Regions from separate parts of the Agarilytica rhodophyticola genome, predicted to be linked through region 1. Evidence: predicted binding sites of a transcription regulator. Region 1 holds the regulator's gene; each other region holds the start of a gene.
The links. Region 1 encodes PhoB, which activates phosphate uptake and scavenging genes when phosphate is short. Its sites were predicted from a motif close to TGTCATAAANNTGTAACA; they were not measured.
Positions count from the first base shown of each region.

Region 2: a site for PhoB is predicted at 2,701-2,718, ahead of BVC89_RS11595 (phosphatase PAP2 family protein). Genes of this name have one in related genera too.
Region 3: a site for PhoB is predicted at 2,747-2,764, ahead of BVC89_RS16675 (esterase-like activity of phytase family protein). Genes of this name have one in related genera too.
Region 4: a site for PhoB is predicted at 3,500-3,517, ahead of BVC89_RS23840 (esterase-like activity of phytase family protein). Genes of this name have one in related genera too.

Region 1 is NZ_CP020038.1:357,646-363,040, reverse strand. It holds gene BVC89_RS01565 (PAS domain-containing sensor histidine kinase) at 1-166, shown strand, start outside; gene BVC89_RS01560 (HU family DNA-binding protein) at 276-548, opposite strand; gene ubiA (4-hydroxybenzoate octaprenyltransferase) at 1,050-1,916, shown strand; gene phoB (phosphate regulon transcriptional regulator PhoB) at 2,064-2,771, shown strand; gene phoR (phosphate regulon sensor histidine kinase PhoR) at 2,790-4,094, shown strand; gene BVC89_RS01540 (GNAT family N-acetyltransferase) at 4,191-5,378, shown strand.
Region 2 is NZ_CP020038.1:2,725,424-2,730,818, forward strand. It holds gene BVC89_RS11580 (PilZ domain-containing protein) at 1-173, shown strand, start outside; gene BVC89_RS11585 (TatD family hydrolase) at 251-1,030, shown strand; gene BVC89_RS11590 (MJ1255/VC2487 family glycosyltransferase) at 1,027-2,136, opposite strand; gene BVC89_RS11595 (phosphatase PAP2 family protein) at 2,137-2,652, opposite strand; gene BVC89_RS11600 (dUTP diphosphatase) at 2,818-3,447, shown strand; gene BVC89_RS11605 (malate dehydrogenase) at 3,635-4,618, shown strand; gene bcp (thioredoxin-dependent thiol peroxidase) at 4,771-5,247, shown strand.
Region 3 is NZ_CP020038.1:3,980,535-3,985,929, reverse strand. It holds gene BVC89_RS30580 (methylated-DNA--[protein]-cysteine S-methyltransferase) at 1-12, opposite strand, end outside; gene BVC89_RS16680 (AlkA N-terminal domain-containing protein) at 25-1,407, opposite strand; gene BVC89_RS16675 (esterase-like activity of phytase family protein) at 1,604-2,698, opposite strand; gene BVC89_RS16670 (TonB-dependent receptor) at 3,688-5,395, shown strand, end outside.
Region 4 is NZ_CP020038.1:5,740,415-5,745,809, forward strand. It holds gene BVC89_RS23825 (LysR family transcriptional regulator) at 1-301, shown strand, start outside; gene BVC89_RS23830 (methyl-accepting chemotaxis protein) at 353-1,951, opposite strand; gene BVC89_RS23835 (ABC transporter substrate-binding protein) at 2,016-3,257, shown strand; gene BVC89_RS23840 (esterase-like activity of phytase family protein) at 3,640-5,007, shown strand; gene BVC89_RS23845 (transporter substrate-binding domain-containing protein) at 5,080-5,395, opposite strand, start outside.

The sequences.
Region 1 (5,395 bases):
CGATGATGAAAGGACTATTGATATTGAAGGAACAGGGCTAGGTTTAGCTCTGGTCAATAACTTGGTAGAGTTGTTAGGCGGAAACATAAGTGTAACAAGTAATTATGGTATCGGTAGTACATTTGAAGTGCTCATTCCATTTATGAACACCTTACAACCACAATAAAAAGGCACTGAATAAGATGAAAAGGAAGAGTCAAATATAAATTCTTAAAATATTGATTCGAGTGCGCGAAAATTTTCTTTTATCAACTTACTCAGTAATGAGAATCAATTTAAATAATATGTTCCCGTAAGTTTTTACCTGCTTTAAAACTAACTTGTTTACTCGCTGCAATTTCAATTAAGTCTCCTGTTTTTGGATTGCGACCTTGCCTTGCTGCACGCTGTTTAACGTTAAAAGAACCAAAACCAATTAAATTTAAAGGCTCACCACGTGCTAGTGCATTTGTGATGTGCTCAAACACAGACGACACTGCATCATCAGCTTCACGCAAACTTAAATCCGCAATATCTGCAACCGCATTAACTAAATCAGCTTTTCGCATATTTCTCTCCTATCGCAAAATTATCTAAAAGGTGATCTCCCAGATTATTCGCAAAAAATAATAGGCTTAGCCCAAAATATACAAACAACCTTATTGGAAGGCACCTGTCGAGAAAAATGAGTACTTTACTTATTATTAGAACTCTGGATTTATCCCCAATAAGTCCTCCCTATAAATACAAGAATATTAATAGAGAAAACAATACAGATAAAATTTACCCAGCTCCTTTAGCCTAGCCAAAGTTTGAGGGTTTTGTACAAAAATCCCTTAAAAAAGTAAAAATGTTTTTCATTAGTGGTAGTTATAGCTGAAGCAATATAAATTGGCATAAAGAAAAGCGCGCTATTTTCGTGCTGAGTAAGGCGCTCATTGCCGCGCATAGTGGGCCTATGGGCAAAATGAGCAACGCCACACAGCGCTAAAATAGCCGGTTTTATAAGGTCAGTTTATAGTGCTTCAGCTATAGTGTATTCTTGCCCCTTTTTCGAGCCATAACATCTTATGAATAAAGAAAAATTGATCCAATATGGACAATTAATGCGCCTTGACCGGCCGATTGGAATTTATCTCGTTGCATGGCCAACACTCTGGGCACTGTGGCTAGCGGCGAAAGGGTTTCCCGATTGGGACGTACTGATCATCTTTCTATTGGGTGTAGTCGTAATGCGCTCGGCAGGATGCGTCATTAACGATTTTGCTGATCGTAAGATTGACAAGCATGTAGAACGAACAAAAAATCGCCCACTGACATCAGGTATTGTGAGTAGCAAAGAAGCCCTAGGTTTATTTGCCGTTTTATGTATAGTGGCATTTGCCTTGGTGCTCTTAACAAATACACTTACGGTAATGCTATCACTAGGCGCCTTAGCTTTGGCTAGTGCTTACCCATTTATGAAACGCTACACCCATCTGCCACAGGTCGTCCTCGGCGCAGCTTTCGCATGGGCTGTACCTATGTCTTTTACCGCTCAGACAGGAGAGCTGCAGCCGTCTATTTGGCTCATCTACACTACTGTTGTTCTATGGACTGTGATCTACGATACGTTTTACGCTATGGTGGATCGCAAGGATGATATTAAGCTTGGAGTCAAATCTACCGCCATTTTGCTTGGAGATTCGGATTTGATAGTCACCAAAGCTTTACAGGTGATCACTTTAATTGCCTTGTATATGATGGGTAGCCGATTTGAATTAGGCATTGTATACAAACTCAGCTTACTCGCTGTAGCTGCTCTCTTTGTTTACCAACAATATCTGATACGAGAGCGTAAGCCACAACTATGCTTTAAGGCATTTTTAAATAATAATTGGGTCGGTATGGCAGTGTTTGTAGGTATCGCTGGGGACTATGCGACTAAAACTTTGTAAGCCTTATAACCGGACTTAAAACCGAGGAACCTATCCTAAAAGCGCAAAAGAATCTATTCTTGTCATAAAACGGCAACAAAAGCTTTATTTAATGCGCATGTCGCTCACATTCAATTTCCCAGAGCTTGAGTCCAAAGGTTATGCCTAATGCCAGATAAGAGAATTTTGGTCGTAGACGATGAATCCCCTATTAGGGACATGCTGCGTGTTGCTTTAGAAATGGCTGAGTACCATGTGCTTGAGGCCGGTGATGCACAAGAAGCTCACAGCTTAATTATTGATAAAAAACCGGACTTGATACTCCTTGACTGGATGCTTCCAGGTACCAGCGGTATAGAGCTCGCTAGGAGGCTAAAACGCAACGAAGTCACACAAGATATCCCTATTATAATGCTGACAGCAAAAGGGGAAGAGGATAATAAAATCCAAGGTCTTGATGTCGGTGCCGACGATTATATTACCAAGCCATTTTCACCCAGAGAGCTAGTTGCACGTTTGAAAGCTGTGTTACGCCGAGCGGAATCACACAGTGCACAGGAACCCATTCAAATTGATGGTCTTTGCCTAGACCCCACTAGTCATAGAGTGACAATCAACACCATACCCATCAATATGGGTCCAACGGAATATCGTTTGCTAGAGTTTTTCCTCACCCATCAAGAGCGCGTCTATACCCGTAGCCAGCTGTTAGATCATGTATGGGGCGGCAATGTGTATGTCGAAGAGCGCACTGTCGATGTGCATATACGACGATTGCGTAAAGCGCTAAGCGTTCAAGGGCATGATAGATTTATTCAAACTGTACGTGGCGCTGGCTATCGGTTTTCGAATAAAATAGCACCTGCCCACAACTAAACTAGCGTTTCTCATACTATGAGTAGAGGTCTAAAGACTGAGCTTCGCTGGCTCGCTTTTGTCACCATCACCTCCTTCGTCATCGGCTTTTCATTCGATGCGGAATTCGTATGGCTATCAATAGCTCTGTTCCTATTTATTATATGGCTGCTCTATCGCACGGCCCAACTTGAAAGCTGGGCAGCGCAAGCCCGTCGTAGCGGCCCGCCGGGTGATGACTTCGGCGGCATATGGGGAGAAATTGCCGACGATATAAGACTTCTCTCAAGACGCTACGAAAAAGACAAAGTGCGCTTGCAAGCTGTTGTGACACGTGTACAGGAAATGACTTCCGCGTTGGCAGATGCGGTAATACTTGTCGATAGTCGCGCAAATATAGAGTGGTGGAATCGCTCCTCACAAGACCTATTCAACTTTCAAGATATCGATCGCGGCCACAAATTAGTCAATATTATCCGCAATCCACGTTTTATTAACTATTTTGAAACACAAAGCTATAGCTCTCCCCTCGAACTTGAGTCTCTTAGAAACGAAGGTCAACATTTAGAATTCCATGTCCATCCATTTGGCCAAGGAGAGCGCTTGATTGTTATCCGTGACGTTACTCGTGTTAATTTGTTGGAACAGATGCGTAAGGATTTCGTCAGTAATGTCTCCCACGAGCTGCGCACGCCTCTGACCGTCATAAAAGGCTATATAGAAACTCTCATCGATGCCCCAGACCTATCGAAAACACTGCGCAATGCCTTTAATCAAATGCTACAGCAGAGCGATAGGATGACAGCATTAGTGAATGACTTGATCACGCTAAGCCGTCTAGAAACTGATCAAACCGAGCTCAAACCAAAACCTGTTGCCTTATCGCCTCTATTAGAAACCATCGTATCCGATGCCCAAGCGTTGGGAGGGAAGATACATCATCAGATTACTCTGAGTGGCGATGCAGGGGTATCAATTTTGGGCAATAACCAAGAGCTTCACAGTGCCTTCTCAAATCTCACCTTTAACGCCGTTAAATACTCACCCGAGGGCGGTGGTATTGATATAAGTGTCACTCAAACTGAAGAGGCATGCATCGTTAGCGTCACCGACAGTGGCTTAGGCATTGACCCTAAGCATATCCCAAGGCTTACTGAACGTTTCTATCGGGTCGACGATAGCCGCTCAACCGCTCTAGGAGGTACAGGTCTGGGACTTGCGATTGTGAAACATGTTCTTGCCCGACATGACGCAGAGTTAAAAATCACCAGCCATCTCGGCAAAGGCAGTTCATTCAGTTGCTATTTTCCCATCGAGCGAATACTTCGAGAAAAAGTCGCTTAATACCTTTTTTAGTGTTAGCCACTATGAAAAGTACACCTGTTACCTCTAGATAGATTCAGGTAAGCTTCCACGACCATTTTCAAGAGTATGTGAGTTGTGGAAGTTAAGTTTCATCAATCAATCGCACAAATCGCGGCCCAAGATTGGGATGCACTTTGGCAAACAAAATACCCATTTACCCAGCACGCCTTTTTTAAGGCATTAGAAGAATCTAACAGTGTCGATACCGCCGGTAAGCAAAATACGGGATGGCAGCCAAAACATCTTAGTATCGAAGAAAATGGAAAAATCATCGCCGTAATGCCTCTGTTTGTAAAAGGGCACTCTTATGGTGAATACGTTTTTGATTGGTCCTGGGCCGACGCTTACCATCAAGCGGGTATCGAATATTACCCCAAGTTACTTAATGCTATTCCATTTACCCCGGCGACAGGCCCTCGTATAGGCTTTTCAAAGGATTTAAGTAACGAACAAAAACAGTCATGCAACACAGCAATAATCGAAGCGATTAAGAACTGTTTAAAAGAAGAAAATATGTCGGGCTTTCACAGCTTATTCCCACAAGATAATTCTACTTTTGAGCAAGCCCGTTTTACTGAACGCCAAGGTTATCAGTTCCATTGGTTTAATCAAGGCTTCAAAGATTTCGACGATTTCCTCAATAGTTTTAGTTCCAGAAAAAGGAAAAATTTAAAAAAGGAACGGCAAAAAGTTTTCTCTCAGGATCTCGATATTCGTATGCGTCATGCTGATGAGCTAACGACAGAAGAGTGGAACAAGTTCTATGCGCTCTACCATCGTACCTATCTTAAAAGGAGTGGCCGCACAGGTTATTTAGGTCCAGATTTTTTCCATCGACTCGGCCATGAATTTCCTCAACAAGTATTAGTATGTAGTGCCCACCATCAAAATAATATGATCGCCGCAGCCCTATATCTGCGCGACGAAGATACGCTTTACGGCCGCTACTGGGGTACTCAGATAGATCTCGATGGATTACACTTTGAGTGCTGCTATTACCAGGGTATTGAATATGCCATCCAACACCAATTAAAACGATTCGACCCAGGCGCCCAAGGTGAGCATAAAATTCAACGTGGCTTTACGCCGATTAAAACACGCTCTTACCACTGGCTCAGCCACCCGTCATTTAACGGTGCTATCAATGAATTCACTCAACAAGAAATACAACATATTAATGCTTATATAAAAGATACAAGAACGCTTATGCCATTTAAGGAGGGGGTTGAAACAGTAGAAGAGGATTATTTATTTACATTTTGATTTTAGAAAAAATTTTT
Region 2 (5,395 bases), 2.4 Mb from region 1:
AAAAGATACCTGTTGCCGGTAAGGTGGTTTGGATTACACCAAAGGGGGCTCAAGGTAATAGAGCGGCAGGCATAGGCGTACAATTTAGTGGTGATGATGATATTGCCAATAATAAAATTGAGAATTATTTAGCCGGTTCCCTTGAATCAGATCGTCCTACTCATACGATGTAGATTACTTTGGTACTTTAAATCTTACCTGCTATTTATCTGTTATTTTCCAACTTCTCCTCTTATTTTCGTGATTAATCATGCTTGTAGATTCTCATTGTCATTTAGATAGGCTCAAACTCGACGGATACGATAACGGTTTGGACGACGCCATCGCCGAAGCCAAGTCTCGTGGTGTTAGTCACATGTTATGCGTATGCATTAGCGAAGAAAATAAAGACGTTGTTGTAGATATCGCACGGCAATTTCCTCAGGTATATGCTTCAGTGGGCATTCACCCTTGCGATGTTAAGGAGAATGTGGTCGGCGAGAGTGATTTGCTGGCTTGGTCGCAAATGCCTAAGGTTGTTGCTCTAGGGGAGACAGGCTTAGACTACTACTACAGCAAGGAATCTGAGCGGCAACAAAAAGAGAGTTTTGCTAGGCATTTGTCTGCAGCGGGTACTCTTGGCTTACCTGTTATTGTTCACACCAGGGAAGCGCGCGATGACACCATTGATCTTATTCGCGGTGAAGGTAATAGTGAGAGTGCAGGCGTACTGCATTGTTTTACCGAAGATTGGGAAATGGCGAAGAAAGCACTAGATCTTAATTACTACATCTCTATCTCAGGCATTGTGACGTTTAAAACAGCCAATCAAATACGTGATGTGGTAACAAAGATGCCGCTGGATCGCCTGCTCATAGAAACCGATTCTCCCTATCTCGCACCGGTTCCATATCGAGGTAAGTCAAACGAGCCTAAGTATGTGCGCGAAGTGGCAGAATATATCGCTGAGCTTTTGAATATTAGTCTTGAGCAAGTGGCCGAATCGACCACGGCTAATTTTTTCCGATTATTTGATAAAGCTAAAGCTTAAGCCGCTGCATCACTTGGCTTAAATGCGACACCTTGTTTAGGAGTAGGGTAGTCTCGGAAACTGGCGACATCCGGTGCTTCGGTGCGTGCCCACAGGTCATCAACCAGCTGCTCGCGCGACCCAGACTCTTTCCACTTAGCATTTTTAATCCAGTCAACAATGGCGGCTGCAACATTGGGGTAGACAACTTGCTTGCCCTCCCAGCTTTCGAGCCAGCGTCGAATCTGCAGCGGATCTAGGGTATCCATAGACATCCCCAAACCTAACTCCTCAAGTGCGCGAGCGTTGGAGAGCTGTTCCATTTGTCCTGTGAGAGGTTTAATCAATAATTTCTTACCCAGCTGAATAGCCTCACTTGACAGTTCAAAGCCGGCATTGCAGATGACGCCGCCAGCTGTGGCGAGATCCTGCTTGAAGCCTTCTCGAGAAAGGGGTTTTAGCTGGATATGCCCACGGCTTTCGTACTGAGGGAAGGGCCCGTAAAAAACAAACAGATGATCGTCGAAAGGTTCCAATAAAGAAATCACTTCCTGACTTGACTCAAAACCCAGGTATACCACGATTTTATTTGGATCACTGAGCTCGCTGGTGGCGTGGGTTTCCGCTATGGGAGGTAGAATAGACTGATTGAAATGATGCCAGTGAAGGCCCAACCCCATGGAAACTGGTGCAAAATTCTGCATGATAAGGCGCGGAACGAGTGATGCCCCTCTTTTGGGTACACTAAAGTCGAAAGCGTATTGATGACCGACGCCAATGCAGGTTTTCCCTGCTCGCTTAGCTGCCCAGGCCACAATAGGTTCGAAGTCCGTCAGGATGACATCGTAGCTATCAAGGGAGAGGCTTTTTACGTCCTTCCAAAACTGAAGCAGACTATTGTGCTTTATAGTGCGAAGGATTTTGAGGTCTCCTGCTTCATGGATAAAGGTTAGGCCACGGTAGCATTGCCAGTCGCCAAACTCATCCATATCGAAAAAATCAGCTCTATCTCGGCCTGAGAAAATATAATCTACCTCAATGCCTGCCGCTTTAAAATGTTTGCACATCGCTCGCGCACGAGTGATGTGGCCATTGCCTGTAGCTTGTACCCCGTAAAGTATTTTCATTTAAAATAATATGCCTACCAAAATGAAACAGATCGAACTACCGAGAAGCGCTCCTGCTAAGATATCGCTTGGAAAGTGGACTCCCAGCATAACTCTAGCAACTCCTACACAGCAGGCCCAAGGATAGAGCATTAAGCCGAGCCATGGATAAAAGAAGTATATACTGCTAATCATGAAAAAAGCAGCGGATGTATGGCCAGATGGAAAGCTGAACTGGTCGGGGGGTTCAACCTCACTCTTAAAGCCGGGAATGGCCGCTGGAGGTCGATTTCTGCGGAATATTGACTTAAATGACTTGTATGCAATACGCTCAATCAAAAAGCCTATTGCCAGCAACTGCGCGATAGCCCAATGCTGGTTGTAAAGAAATATAAAACCGACAAGAAAATACAAGTGCCCATCAGCAGACATAGAGATGAGACGGCTAATGCGCACAACGATATCTCTGTGCTTGTATCGCAGACACCAATCAAACGTCAAAATGTCGTAATTATGTATGCTTCGTAAAAGGCGCATGTATTTTCCTCCTCTTTCTTGCACATTAAAGTCCTTTGATGACGAAAATATGAGACATATATGTCAGTTATGTTACATTTTTATACGCCACATTTGTACCTCCATGAGTTAAGGATAATAGCTATGATAGAATCGCACGCAAAAATGACACTCTGAAGGTAGATAATGAAGCAACAACTTACCACGATGCTGGAAATGCAGGACGCTATGAATACCAAGGTACATGCCGACTGGCGTCAGCGAAATCATGAATGGTATCGCGCAATTTGGATTGAATGTGCCGAACTTTTAGATCACTACGGTTGGAAGTGGTGGAAAAAACAACAACCGGATAGAGATCAAGTTATTCTGGAGCTGGTTGATATTTGGCATTTTGGCCTCAGTATTGTTTTAAGCAACGAAAGTTCTGTGGATGATAAAGTGGCGAAACTTTGTGAGGAGCTGGACTTTGCCGATGTTGAGTGTGATTTTGCCAGCGACGTCGAAGTATTCGCAGCGACGACTCTGACGACGAAAACGTTTGATGTTACAGGTTTTTCTCGTCTTATGTGCGGCATTGGCCTAAGCTTTGATGAGCTGTACCGACGTTATGTGGGTAAAAATGTGCTGAATTTCTTTCGACAAGACCATGGCTACAAAGAAGGCACTTACCGTAAGACTTGGCAGGGCAAGGAGGATAATGAGCACCTTGTGGAGATAATCGAGCAACTTGATACAACGCAACAGGGATTTAAAGATACGCTCTATACTGCATTATCAGATAGATATAAGAATTCTAGCGAGAATAACCTCTAGAGCCTATTAAGGAGCTCTAGATTGGCTTCTAAATTAAAATAAATGACGAGCCCGCTTTGTATTGATGCAAAGGATTAATGAGTAATTTAATGACTTTTTTTCCAATTTCTCTATAATTGCGGCCGCTTAGTTTTTAAGGATCATTGTGATCTCTACCCTTACTCAAGAAAGCAAACGGAGAAATATCGTGAAATCACCCGTTCGTGTTGCCGTAACAGGCGCTGCAGGCCAAATTAGCTATTCCCTTTTATTCAGAATCGCCGCAGGCGAAATGTTGGGCAAAGATCAACCCGTCATTCTCCAGCTGCTGGAAATTACCCCCGCTTTAGACGCTTTAAAAGGCGTTGCGATGGAACTAGATGACTGTGCATTCCCTCTTTTGCAAGAAATGGTTTGCACTGATGACGCCAATGTGGCCTTCAAAGATGCTGACTACGCGTTACTAGTTGGTGCTCGACCACGTGGCCCCGGCATGGAACGTAAAGATTTATTAGAAGCCAATGCGGCTATTTTCTCTGTGCAAGGCAAAGCCATTAATGATCATGCTTCACGTGATATTAAAGTGCTTGTTGTCGGTAATCCAGCCAATACTAATGCACTAATTGCCCAGCGTAACGCACCAGATATCGATCCTCGTCAATTTACTGCGATGACACGCCTTGATCACAATCGTGCGATGACCCAATTGGCCCAGAAACTTAATGTGTCAATCAATGATGTAAATAAAATGACAATCTGGGGTAACCATTCTTCCACACAATACCCTGATCTATTTCATGCCTTTGTCGACGGTGACGTGGCGGTAGAGAAGGTGGATCAGCAGTGGTACAAGGAAACTTTTATTCCAGATGTCCAGCAACGCGGTGCGGCGATTATTAAAGCGCGTGGTGCATCGAGTGCTGCCTCTGCTGCCAATGCTGCTATTTTCCATATGCGTGACTGGGCGCTTGGCTCACCAGATAACGACTGGGTAAGCATGGGCGTATATAGCGATGGCAGCTATGGTGTTGAAGAAGGGCTTATCTACTCTTTCCCATGTATATGTAAGGATGGCGACTGGCAAATTGTTCAAGGTTTGAGCATTGACGACTTCTCTCAGGAAAAAATGACTGCCACTGAGCAAGAGTTAAAAGAAGAGCGAGATGCGGTGAAGTCTTTATTACCTTCATAAGTAAGCGCTGAAGTAGCTTTTCTAAAAACGCCAAAACTCATAATTTTGGCGTTTTTTTTTGCTAAAGAAATCTGCTGACTATCTTAATTACGTAATTGCCAATAAAATTCAACCCTTATATTTGCAACCATTATTTAGAGAAAAACTAGCTTATGTCCTTCCCAAAAATTGGCAATAAAGCGCCCGCTTTCACTTTACTTAATCAGCATGGCGAAAAAGTAACCCTGTCTTCTTTTGCAGGTAAGAAGAATGTTGTTCTTTACTTTTACCCTAAGGCTCTTACACCTGGCTGCACTACACAAGCATGCGGAATTCGCGACTCTAAGAAAGAATTAGAAGATCTGGATACCGTGGTGTTTGGTGTTAGCCCTGATCCGGTAGATAAACTGGTGCGCTTTATCGATAAACATGAGCTAAATTTTGATCTGCTGTCCGATGAAGGACACGCTATTGCTGACAAATACGGCGTCTGGGGCTTAAAAAAGTTTATGGGTAAGGAGTTTATGGGGTTGATCAGAACCACTTTCATTATAGGTAAGGATGGTCGCCTCCTAAAAGTTATGGATAAATTTAAGACCAAAACCCATCATGAAGATCTGCTTGCCACATTGGGCGAGTTGGGCGTCTAGATTCCCTGTTATAAAGTACTTTTTAATGTTATCAACACCTCTAGCACTTGCAGAGGTGTCGTAAGCAAGACACTGATGCGTAAAAATCGTTTTGCCATCGATATCGAAGAGCCTCTGTGCTTGACTAAGAAGTTTTTGAACGCTCTTG
Region 3 (5,395 bases), 3.3 Mb from region 1:
ATCGATAAACATTTCTTTATTCTCTTAATTGGTATTAATAGATGCTAAATGCCAAAGTTGTAGGGTTAGGTAACTTCGCCATGGTGAAGCTAAATCACTATTGATAATATCTTCCCCTAAATTGGCCATCGTTTTTTTTATCACCAGGTCGGTGTTCAAAAAAATGTCTGGATTACTCAGACCTCTTAGCTGAGCGTAGTTAATAGTCCAGGGGCCAATACCTTTGATTTGTGCCCAATTATCCGGCTGATCGAAATGTTTATTTGTTAAATAGCCTTGACTAAAATCTCTCAGTGTACGCTTGCGGGATTCTGGGATTTTTAAAAAATCAAAGTCGCTAGTTGCTAATGACTCAGCGCGAGGAAAAATTTTGTGGCTCTTATACTCTTCTCCTAAACTGTTAACTATTTGAGAAAGAAGTTTATGGGCAGCGCTAAGCGAAACTTGTTGCCCAAGGATAGCCCTAATACCTGCTTCGAATACACTCCAAACACCCGGCAGACGCAAGCCTTTTTTCCAGTTAACATTTGCCGGAAAATGATGAGCAAAATCCTCTTCAATAGCTTGTATATCCACATCTAAGTCGAGGATACGACGAATATTGTTAACGATAGATTTGAGATTCGATAATTCATCAACGTCGATGGTCACCTTGAAGTTATTGTCTGCAGCCATATGCCTAGCTGTAAAACATCCTTTACTTCCCATCCATGTAAAACTGCGGCCGTAGCTATCGTCGCTTGTCCACTCAAGGGATGGGGCGGCTCTACGTGTTAAGAAGTCACGCATTGATGGCCAGTCATAGGGTGGACGGTAAGATAGGTGTAGTTGTAATGTATTGGCATTTATCTTTTCTGTCTTGCGAACCTGGGAAGGAGTTAAATTTAGTTGTGATGAAAAACAGTCATTAAAGCGTCGAATACTGTTGAAACCGCTAGCTAACGCCACTTGCGTGATAGGTAATTGGGTTTGGTGTAGTAGTTGTTTTGCAAATAAACATTGCTGATATAAAGAGTAAGCTTTTGGTGATATTCCTAGATGCTTATTAAAGAGTTGGCGTAGGTAGCGATCGCTGATACCTAAGCGTTCTGCTAGTGAATTCATCGATGCTTCATGCAATGCGCCTTGATCAATAAGTTTTATTGCTCTTTCCAATGTGGTGTTCACACCTTTCCACACAGGGGAGTCCGGCGCACTATCGGGGCGACAGCGTAAGCATGGTCTGTAACCGGCATTTGCAGCATCAATGGCTTTCGCGTAGTAAACGACATTCTCTTCTTTCGGAGCCACCGCTGGGCAAATTGATCGGCAGTAGATGCCTGTGGTTTTTACTGCTGTAAAAAACTTACCATCAAAACGAGGGTCGCGAGATAATCTCGCTTTTGAACATGTCTTTGGGCTATACATCAAGTTCTTCATTTTTTGCTTAGTGTGATAATCACTATAACTTGAGTATAAAAAAATTCTAGCCAGATTCGGAACTGGACCTTACTTGCCCCAGTTATATTGTTGGAAGAGGTTGTAAATGTAAGAGGAGGGAGTTAATGCCTTTGATCCGATTCGATTCAAAGGCATTGATCATAGGTGAACAAAAGAAGGGTATTTATCTTTTCCAGTAATAATCGTGAATCTTAAATCCAATAAACTGGTTCACTTGAGGGCCAAAGGCACTGAAATTATCATCTGAAACGAGAATTAGTGTACGTTGTCCATTGATTTTGGGGCCTAAGGTCATACCTTCGACATTGTCCGGTGTAATACCTAAATCGTCCAAATCTAACAGCAATCTCTTGCGCATAGGGCGTATTTTCTTACCTTGGATAGAGTCGAACCGACTGACTTCTGTAGCGCCGCGAGTTGTGGTTAAGTAGAGTTTGACACTATAGCCGACGCCGATCGAGAAAGATCTTTCCATAGCAATCATGACATTTTTGTCCAGAGTTAATAGTTCTACTAAACCACTGTCAGCGAAGCCATCACTTGGAACAGGTGCTTGTGCAATAGGCTCTACCATGTAAATGTATTCTTGCTTTGCTTTGCCCGTTTTGGCGTTGAGTTTCATAACTCGCGCGGGGCTGCCTGAAGTAAGTGTAGATTTTTCTCCATCTTGCACTAAGGCACTTTCGTTAGCGACAAACAACGTACTCGTATTTCTACCATAGGTTATACTTTCAAAACCGACGTTATTTCTTGTTCCTGCTGTATCGCCGATGCCGACAAATTTTTCTGGTAAATCGAATTCAGCCAAATAACGCCCGTCAGCACTCATGACCCGTGTGAATGGTGTAGTGTCTCCTTCTTGTCTCTCGCTCGTCCAATATAAAAGGCCAGGGAAGGGCATAACTCTAATGCCTTCGGGATCGGGTCTTGTTGTAAAAGGTAAGCCATCTTTATCCAAGATGGTGGTAACTCTCGTTATCTCTATATCGTCGTTATCTAGCCAACCGTCTTGTAAATCTATATTTAAATTATAATACCTTGGTGCAGAGCGATCATCACTAATAGCCACATAGCTGTTGGTATCTGTGTTGTAATCAATGCCTGATATGCCACCAAAAATAGTGTCTTCAAACATCGTCCTACTAGGTACTTGAGCCTCTCCAATAAATTCTAATTCATAACCATAAAAGTTACCTTTAGCGCTTACAGGTAACGCGCAAACACTCAACAATGCGGCTGAAAGTACCGAACGAAACATAATGAACCTTCCTAATTAAAATATTAGACAAATATATTCAGCGGATGATTTGACATTTTTATGAAGCAAAAGTGAAGTTTTGGTGGCACATAAATAAAGCATTTGGCATTTTTATTTTAAAAGGGTTGCTTTAGGCTGCTGGTTTTTATGCCACCTAAAAAGGTCGGCCCTTGTTGTGCAGAAATCCGCACAACAAGCAGGCGCCATTAATTTGCATGTATAAACCGCTCATTATACGTCTTAGATGAAATTAAATATGAGAAGGGGATCCTATTATTAATTAATGTCTATATATGTATTAGACATGATGTAAGAGTAATATCGAAAAAATCATTTTTGTGTTTTGTTTAAATGAAGATAAGCCACTATCGCGAACACTATTTACGCCGATCCAAATAAAAATAGACCGTTTTTATTTGGATCTATTTTTTTACTATGCAGCGTGGTTATTTATTTAAAATGGAAAAATTATCAATGTGGATTACTACTTAACATCCCCGCTCTCGATGATGTCTGAGTTGTTACCCGATCCTCAATTACTTACATTACTTTTCTTGTCTCGTTAGCAGATTGTTGTTATCCATCATAATTTTTTAAAAATATCTCTTGCCATTGTTGTTTTCAATGCCATGCTTAGTGATTTAATTAAAAATCTGAAGACCAATTTTAAAAAAATGATCATTATTTTTTAAATAGAAGAGATTAATTTATTTTTTAATTATTTTAATTTTTTTTGGTCTGTCCAATATTTTTTTAATTAGCGGTTATAGTGTTTTTTATGGTGGAATTTAAAGGTAAATCACGATATTCTAAAAAAGTGGTCTTATCACTGAATAATAAATTGCCAGCCAAAAACACAATTATTGGTATGGCCAAAAAAATGATGGCCATATTTAAACCAAATATACTTATCCAAAAATTACATAATAATAATCAAAAGTACGGCTTTAGTTTTTCCAAAATAAAGGCCTGCGTCCGGAGAGAATATAATGGGATACAAACATCCACTCGTTTTACCTGCCTTGTCGATATCTACTTTAGCACTAGCTTTAAATACTTATGCCCAAAATAAGGTTACGGAAAATGTTAATGAAGGATTAATTCAAGAAGAAGTAATTGTGACTGGGATTCGTCAAAGCCTCGAAGCTGCCGCCGATGCTAAACGTGCAGATGCACGTATTATAGACACTATTGTTGCTGAGGATATTGGTAAATTACCCGATAACAATATTGCTGAAGCATTACAAAGAATTACCGGCGTATCTATTAATCGAGAATTCGGTGTTGGTTCTGAAGTGTCGATTCGCGGGTTGCCGCAAAACCGTGTGGAATTAAATGGCCGTTCAACATTGGGTGACGGGCGCAACGGCGTAGACTTTCAGGATTTTCCATCGGATTTTTTATCCGGAGTTGAAGTGGTTAAATCTCCTACACCAAAAATGATTGAGGGAGCACTGGGCGGTACTATAAATCTTAAAACGGTTCGCCCTCTCGACACTAAAGATCGCGTTCTTTCTATTTCAACAAAGGGTGAATATACAGATAACACAGAACACTGGGGGCCAATTTTAAATACCACCTATGGTGATCAGTGGAGTCTGGATAGCTCGGGTAATTTTGGAGTTATTGCCAGTATAAGTTATCAGGAAAGAGAACTACGCCGCGATGAATCTCGCGTAGGCTTTGATGTTGAACCTTTGGACTTAGACGGTGATGGTGAATTAGATCCTGGTAATATTGTGATTCCTATTAATATAACCTATCTACCAGCGATTGATACTCGTGAACGCTTAGCGGGAAATGTATCTCTGCAATGGCAGCCAACATCATCGCAAGGTATGTTGTATTTCGAAGGCGCTTTTACTCAGAGGGAAGGGGATAATCAAACATTTTCGCCACTATCCATTATTCATAGCCCTCTAAGAGCGCGAGAGAATCTTGATAACTTGAGCGATGCTGAACAGCAAGCTATTGCGCAGAGGGAACGCGATGCGGGTTTTAGAATTGATGATACAGGTCAAATTGTAGATTACACAGATACAGATGTACGTTTTCTTAATCGTACAGAATCCACTTTTCGCAATACCGATTCTATTAGTGCAGCGTTTGGTGGTGAATGGTCGTTAAGTGGCAATATTCAAATATCGGGTGAGCTGAGTTATGCCGACTCTGAAACCTTTGAACCTTCTTCTGACTTTCGTTTTTATGCGGTAGATCCTGTACGTGAAGCAGCCAACCCGGCTGCCTTTAATCCACTCAATGGCGGCATTCGCTACGATACTGATAATAATAGTGTGCCGACGGTAGCATTAACTGATCCCAATACTTTTTTAGATCCTAATCAATGGGTATTTCGCCGCTATGAAAATCGTGAAGACTTTGTCGATAACGATGAAACCGCAGCGCGTTTTGATATCACCTTTGATACACCTTTCACCGGTGTCGATTTTATTTCATCAATAGATGCTGGGGTTAGATTTTCCGATAGAGGCTTTCAAGCTTCAAGAAATCGTTTATTCGTCAGTGGTTTGGAAAATCAACTGCAAAATGCTAATGGTGACCCCATTGTTATTCCAATGACGGCCTTTCCCGATGGTACAATTAGTCAATACAACTTCGATGCTTTTGACGGTGATAGCGCACGCTATGATTTGGCCAACTTTTTAACTTTTAATGCTGACGTGTTACAAAATGAAG
Region 4 (5,395 bases), 1.5 Mb from region 1:
TAATCGGTGGCCGTTTGTGTGCGATAATAAAACCATAGAAGTGAGCGTTAATGGAAGAATCAAGGCCAATAGCGTAAGAACGGTTGTCAATGCATGTAAAGCAGGGTTAGGTATTGCCTATATGCCGATAACGAGTTTTGGCGATACTATAGAAAACAAACAGTTAGAAAGTGTTTTAAGTGGTTACTGGAAAAACCGAGGTTCTACTTGGATTGTATACGCGAACAGAAGATACTTGTCGGCAAAAGCTCGTATGGCAATAGATTTTCTACTGTCGAGATTTCAAGATAACCCACTGTAGTTAATATGTAGATGAATAATAGATTGCTTAAAAATCTACTAACGGCTGAGGCTAAACTTTAAATTGCTCTACCAAACCTGCAACTTTTTCACTAAGCTCAACTAGCGCTATATTTGATTGGTCGTTCTCTGCAGTAATTTTAAGGGTTTTGTCATTACCAGCTTTTATACTATCTACATTATCTTTTAAGCGGACAAGCGTTTGACTCAACTCTTCGGCAGCCGCTGCAATTGTCGTGGCACTGGAAAGGTTTCTTTCAACAGAGTCTTGAATACCTTTAATAGTGTTACCTGCTTGAGCGACAGAAGTAACGTTTAAGTTTGCTTTCTCTAAACCGTTCATCATAAGCTCATGAGTCTGCTCCACCTGCTGTTGCAGCTCGGTAATAATATTAGTGATATCCGATGTAGACTCCTGTGTACGCTGAGCAAGAGTTCTCACCTCATCGGCAACCACAGCAAAACCTCGACCCTGTTCGCCTGCTCGGGCGGCTTCAATGGCAGCATTTAAAGCCAGCAAATTGATTTGTTCAGCAATACTTTTAATAACATCGATAACGGTACTTATCGATTGTGAGTGTTCTTGTAAAGAGGACGTCTTTACTGTTGATTCATCAACATTTCTGGCGAGATCTTGAGTCACTTGATTCGCCGAGGAAACTTCACTCATACCCTCATGAGCTAAATTAGTTGTCTCTTGAACAACGTCGGCAGTGCTGGCTGCGCTAGAAGCTACGTCGGCAGAGGTCGCTTGCATTTCATCGATGGCTGTCACAATATGACTCAGTTGATGATTTTGATCTTCCATCAAAGAATTAAGACCATGTATATTTTCTTGGTTGAAGTGCACAGAACTATTGAGCTTCTCTGTCACATCAATAATATGTTTTATAATGCCTTGAATATTTTCGATAAATAAATTTATCCCTGAGGACAACTCACCCAGCTCATCTTTTGAGTCATGATCCAAACGCTTGGTAAGATCGCCATTACCCGAAGCAATATCTAATACACGCTTATTGATTTTCTCAAGGGGATGAATAATAACCCGATGGGCAAAAACACTTATTAACACCAAGCATGCGACTACAAGAATAACAGTTTGTAGGATACTTCGCTTTATTGTCTCGTAGAAAGATCCGTTGAGGGTCGCGTTGGAAAAAACTAACTTCACCTGGCCGGTATCGTAAAAAACTCCCTGATCATCCACTTTAATGCTGGTTTCTTTTTCGAAAAGTACACTACCTTGAAACTCGCCATCATTTATTATTTTCTTATCTTCGTCCCATGAAATACTAAAAAGTAGCTTTTTCTCAAGATTAAATACTGATATCCCTGTCAAATCATTTGTCCCAAGCTCAGCTTTAGCAATCTTTTTCGCAGTTGCAATATCAAAATTCCAAAGAGGGCTAGCTAGAGTAATACCTATTCTAGATGCAGTATTTTGTGCGGCTTGCTCCATTTTTACGGTGAGGCTTTTCTGCACTTGCCATAAATCTACCACTGCATAGATGGCTAAAACAGCGGTCAAGATTACAAGTAAGGCAAGGTTGAGTTTTGTCTTTAGAGTCACAGCTAGCAGTCTTTTCGATAAGGTTTTGGCGCCATTTTTTTGCTGACATTCCCAAATACGAACGAATATGTCATTCAAATTTATATTTTACTTCTATGCTTATACTAGTAGAGCAATGTCATTTTAGCCAGGGGGCAACAGTATGCTGAGGATATTTAAGCAATTACAGAATAGTGTTTTCATGCTGTTCTTGGTGAGTTATAGCTTTGTCCCAGTGCATGCAGAATCCATGGAGGTTAGTGTATTTATCACAGCTAGCGGACAACGTACTTTTTTTACCAATAAGATCAAAGAATTTGAAGAAAAAACAGGGACTTCCGTCCGTTTAATTGCTAAAGAAGATGCCGATTATAAAGCATTAATGAAAAAATGGTTTGCAGAGAAAAGTGGACCAGATGTTATTCACTGGCAAGGGGGAGAACGTTTATTTCGTTATGCTCGACGTGGCCAACTACAAGAAATTGATGATTTATGGCAACAGCGAGATTTTAGCAATCGCTTTACACCTAGCGCTATTGATGCAGTGTCTTATCAAGGTAAGCATTATGCTATACCTATTTCTTATTACCAATGGGGTTTTTATTATAGAAAGTCATTATTTTCTAACCTAGGCCTGTCTCCGCCACAGAATTGGAATGAGCTATTACATGTTTGCAACGTACTGAAGAGAGAAGGTATTGAACCAATCACCCTAGGAGTCAAAAACAAATGGCCATCTGCTGCCTGGTTTGACTATATCAACTTGCGTATAAACGGCCTTCAATTTCATAGATCACTTCTTACAGGTAATATTTCTTATCACGATGAGAGAGTTCGCAAAGTTTTCAGTGCTTGGCGAGAACTGATTACAAACCAGTGTTTTGTCAAAAGAAACATAGTATGGAATTGGAAGCAGGCTTTACCCTTCTTGTATCATAAAAAATCTGGGATAACACTTATCGGTAATTTCTTTGCCGGACAGTTACCCGAAATGTTAAAAGAGGATTTTGCGTTCTCGCCCTTTCCTGTGATAAATCCAAATATTCCGAATTATGAGGAAGCGCCTTTGGATCTATTTATGATTCCAAAACACAGTAAGCACCCCAAAATGGCCGAGGAGTTTCTGAAGTTCGTGGCAAGTGAGCCTTTTCAAACTGAGTTAAATATCGTCCAAGGCACGATTTCACCCAATAAGAAAAGCCCAGCAAGTAATGATTATTTTATTCAACAAGGAAGTTCGGTACTAGAAAAAGCGGCTGGTGTTTCGCAGTTTTTCGATCGCGACACAAATGCAAAAATGGCTGAACTAGCTATTGGAATTTTTACTGATTTTTTACAAGATCCTAATATTGATAGGACTCTAAAGCAGCTTGAAGAGGCTCGCCGAATATCCTTCAACTTATAACCGTTAGAACGCCCCTGTAACCTTAGAATGAACCTATAACCTTAGAATAAACCTATAAAAAGCAAGATAAGATGTTTTGCTGTATATCTGCTATGCAATAAAAGCGTGCATACTATTAAATGTTGACTTATTTCACATTTTTTTTAACACCCTTTCGGCTTATACTTCACGGAAACACCCTCACCTCGCTCAAAATAGATATAATCAATTGTTATGCAACTGAAAATTCATAATAAACGCCACATCATAATCTTGTAATACATTGGCGCTAGATTAATTTTGACAAATAGGTAATTGGCTAAAAAATCATCCCACACTTTATGCTTACTTCTGTAAGTTTGTTATCAAATATTTAATATACATAGGCTATCAAGGTTATATTATGATCAGATTCAACAATCTAACCAAGCGTATTGTTTACAGTACGCTTGCAGTAACTATTGGGTGCAGTACATATGTTAACGGTAATGAAAACCGTCATGTACCTCATCGTTTAGTCGGCTGGGCGGCATTAGATCAATCTGAACGAGAGCAGGGCCCAACTTCCGGTCAATTTATTAACGGGCAATTAGGTATTACCCCTCCGTTCTTCAATACTCAACCTATTCCAGGTTGGTCTGGGTTACTGAGAAACAATGATGGCTCGTTTACGGCGCTTCCAGATAATGGCTTCGGAGCAAAAGGAAATTCCGCTGATTATTTAATCGGTTTTTATAATGTAAAAGTAGACTTTAAAAAACGCGGTGATGGTACGACCAAACCGGGAAATATTGAAAATCAATTTTTCGTGCCCTTTAACGATCGTAATAACCTACTTAAAAACGGTAAAGGTATAGACCTGGTTATTACCGCTGACTTAGAGAACTATAGAAAAGGCAGCGGCTTTGGGGAGAATTCTAATATTCCTGTAGACTCAGACATCAAAGATAATCGTTTATTAACCGGTTATGATTTTGATGTTGAATCAATCGCTCGTGCTAATGATGGCAGCTACTGGGTTGGCGAAGAGTTTGGGCCGTTCCTACTTCACTTTGATGCTGAAGGTACTTTAATTGAAGAACCTGTTGCGCATCCATTTTTAGTAAGTCCTTTCCATCCTGTTGCACTGGCGCTTCCTGAAGAAGCGACCCATGGCGCTAGTCGAGGCTTTGAAAGCTTAGCTTTTGATAATGATAATGAGTTTTTATATGCTGTGCCAGAAGCTGCACCAGTGAAGCCTGAACTAAGACCTCGCGCAGAAGATGAGCGAGTACTTGAAATTTTCCAATTTGATCCAAAAACATCTTCTTATACCGGTGTTACATATAAATACCGTAAAGATGGTCCAGTATTGGGCAATAACATTGTTATTGGTGATATGACAAACGTTGGCAAAGATAAATACGTATTAATTGAACGTGACAGTAAATTCGGCGCTAATGCTGAAGTGAAAAGACTTTATATCATTGATCTCAATGTTACTGACGAAGATGGAATATTGCGCAAAAGATTGTTAATAGACCTCTTGGATATTAATGATCCTAAAGATATAGGCGGACCACTGGAAGGCTTAGCTGATAAAAAATTTAGTATGCCGTTTGACTCTATCGAAAGCCTCGTAGTGTTTAATAGAAAAACCTTAGGTGTTGCTATTGATACTAATTTTCCGAGTGAAGACGGGCGTGCTCCTGGGACACCAGATAGTACTGAGTTTATCAAGCTGAAATTCCCAAGGCCTATAGCGCGATTCGCTCCTAGCGATGATGAATAATTGTAAAAACTAAAATAGATCTTTGGTGAGAGCGCGTATAGTGAGGGCGAGCATTTGGCCTGCCCTCACTTCTTAAAAACGCGGCGCATGCAAAACACCAGGTCTTTTATCATGCAGGTTGAACACTTTATTAGGCCATCGTTTACCGTCTATTTGTTTCATTAGTTTATGAAACTCATCTTCGTCAGCTATTGCACAGGCAACATATGAACATTCAATAGAACGATAATATATTTCACTGTAGTTGCCAACAGCTTTAATAATTCGCAATACCCACTCTTCAGAAAGCCCAATTTCCTCCATGCCTTTTGCCATTAGAAATTGCCTTTCTATCGTATTACCAGAAATATATTTCTCGTCTACATTATAGGAGTTTATACCTAGTTTA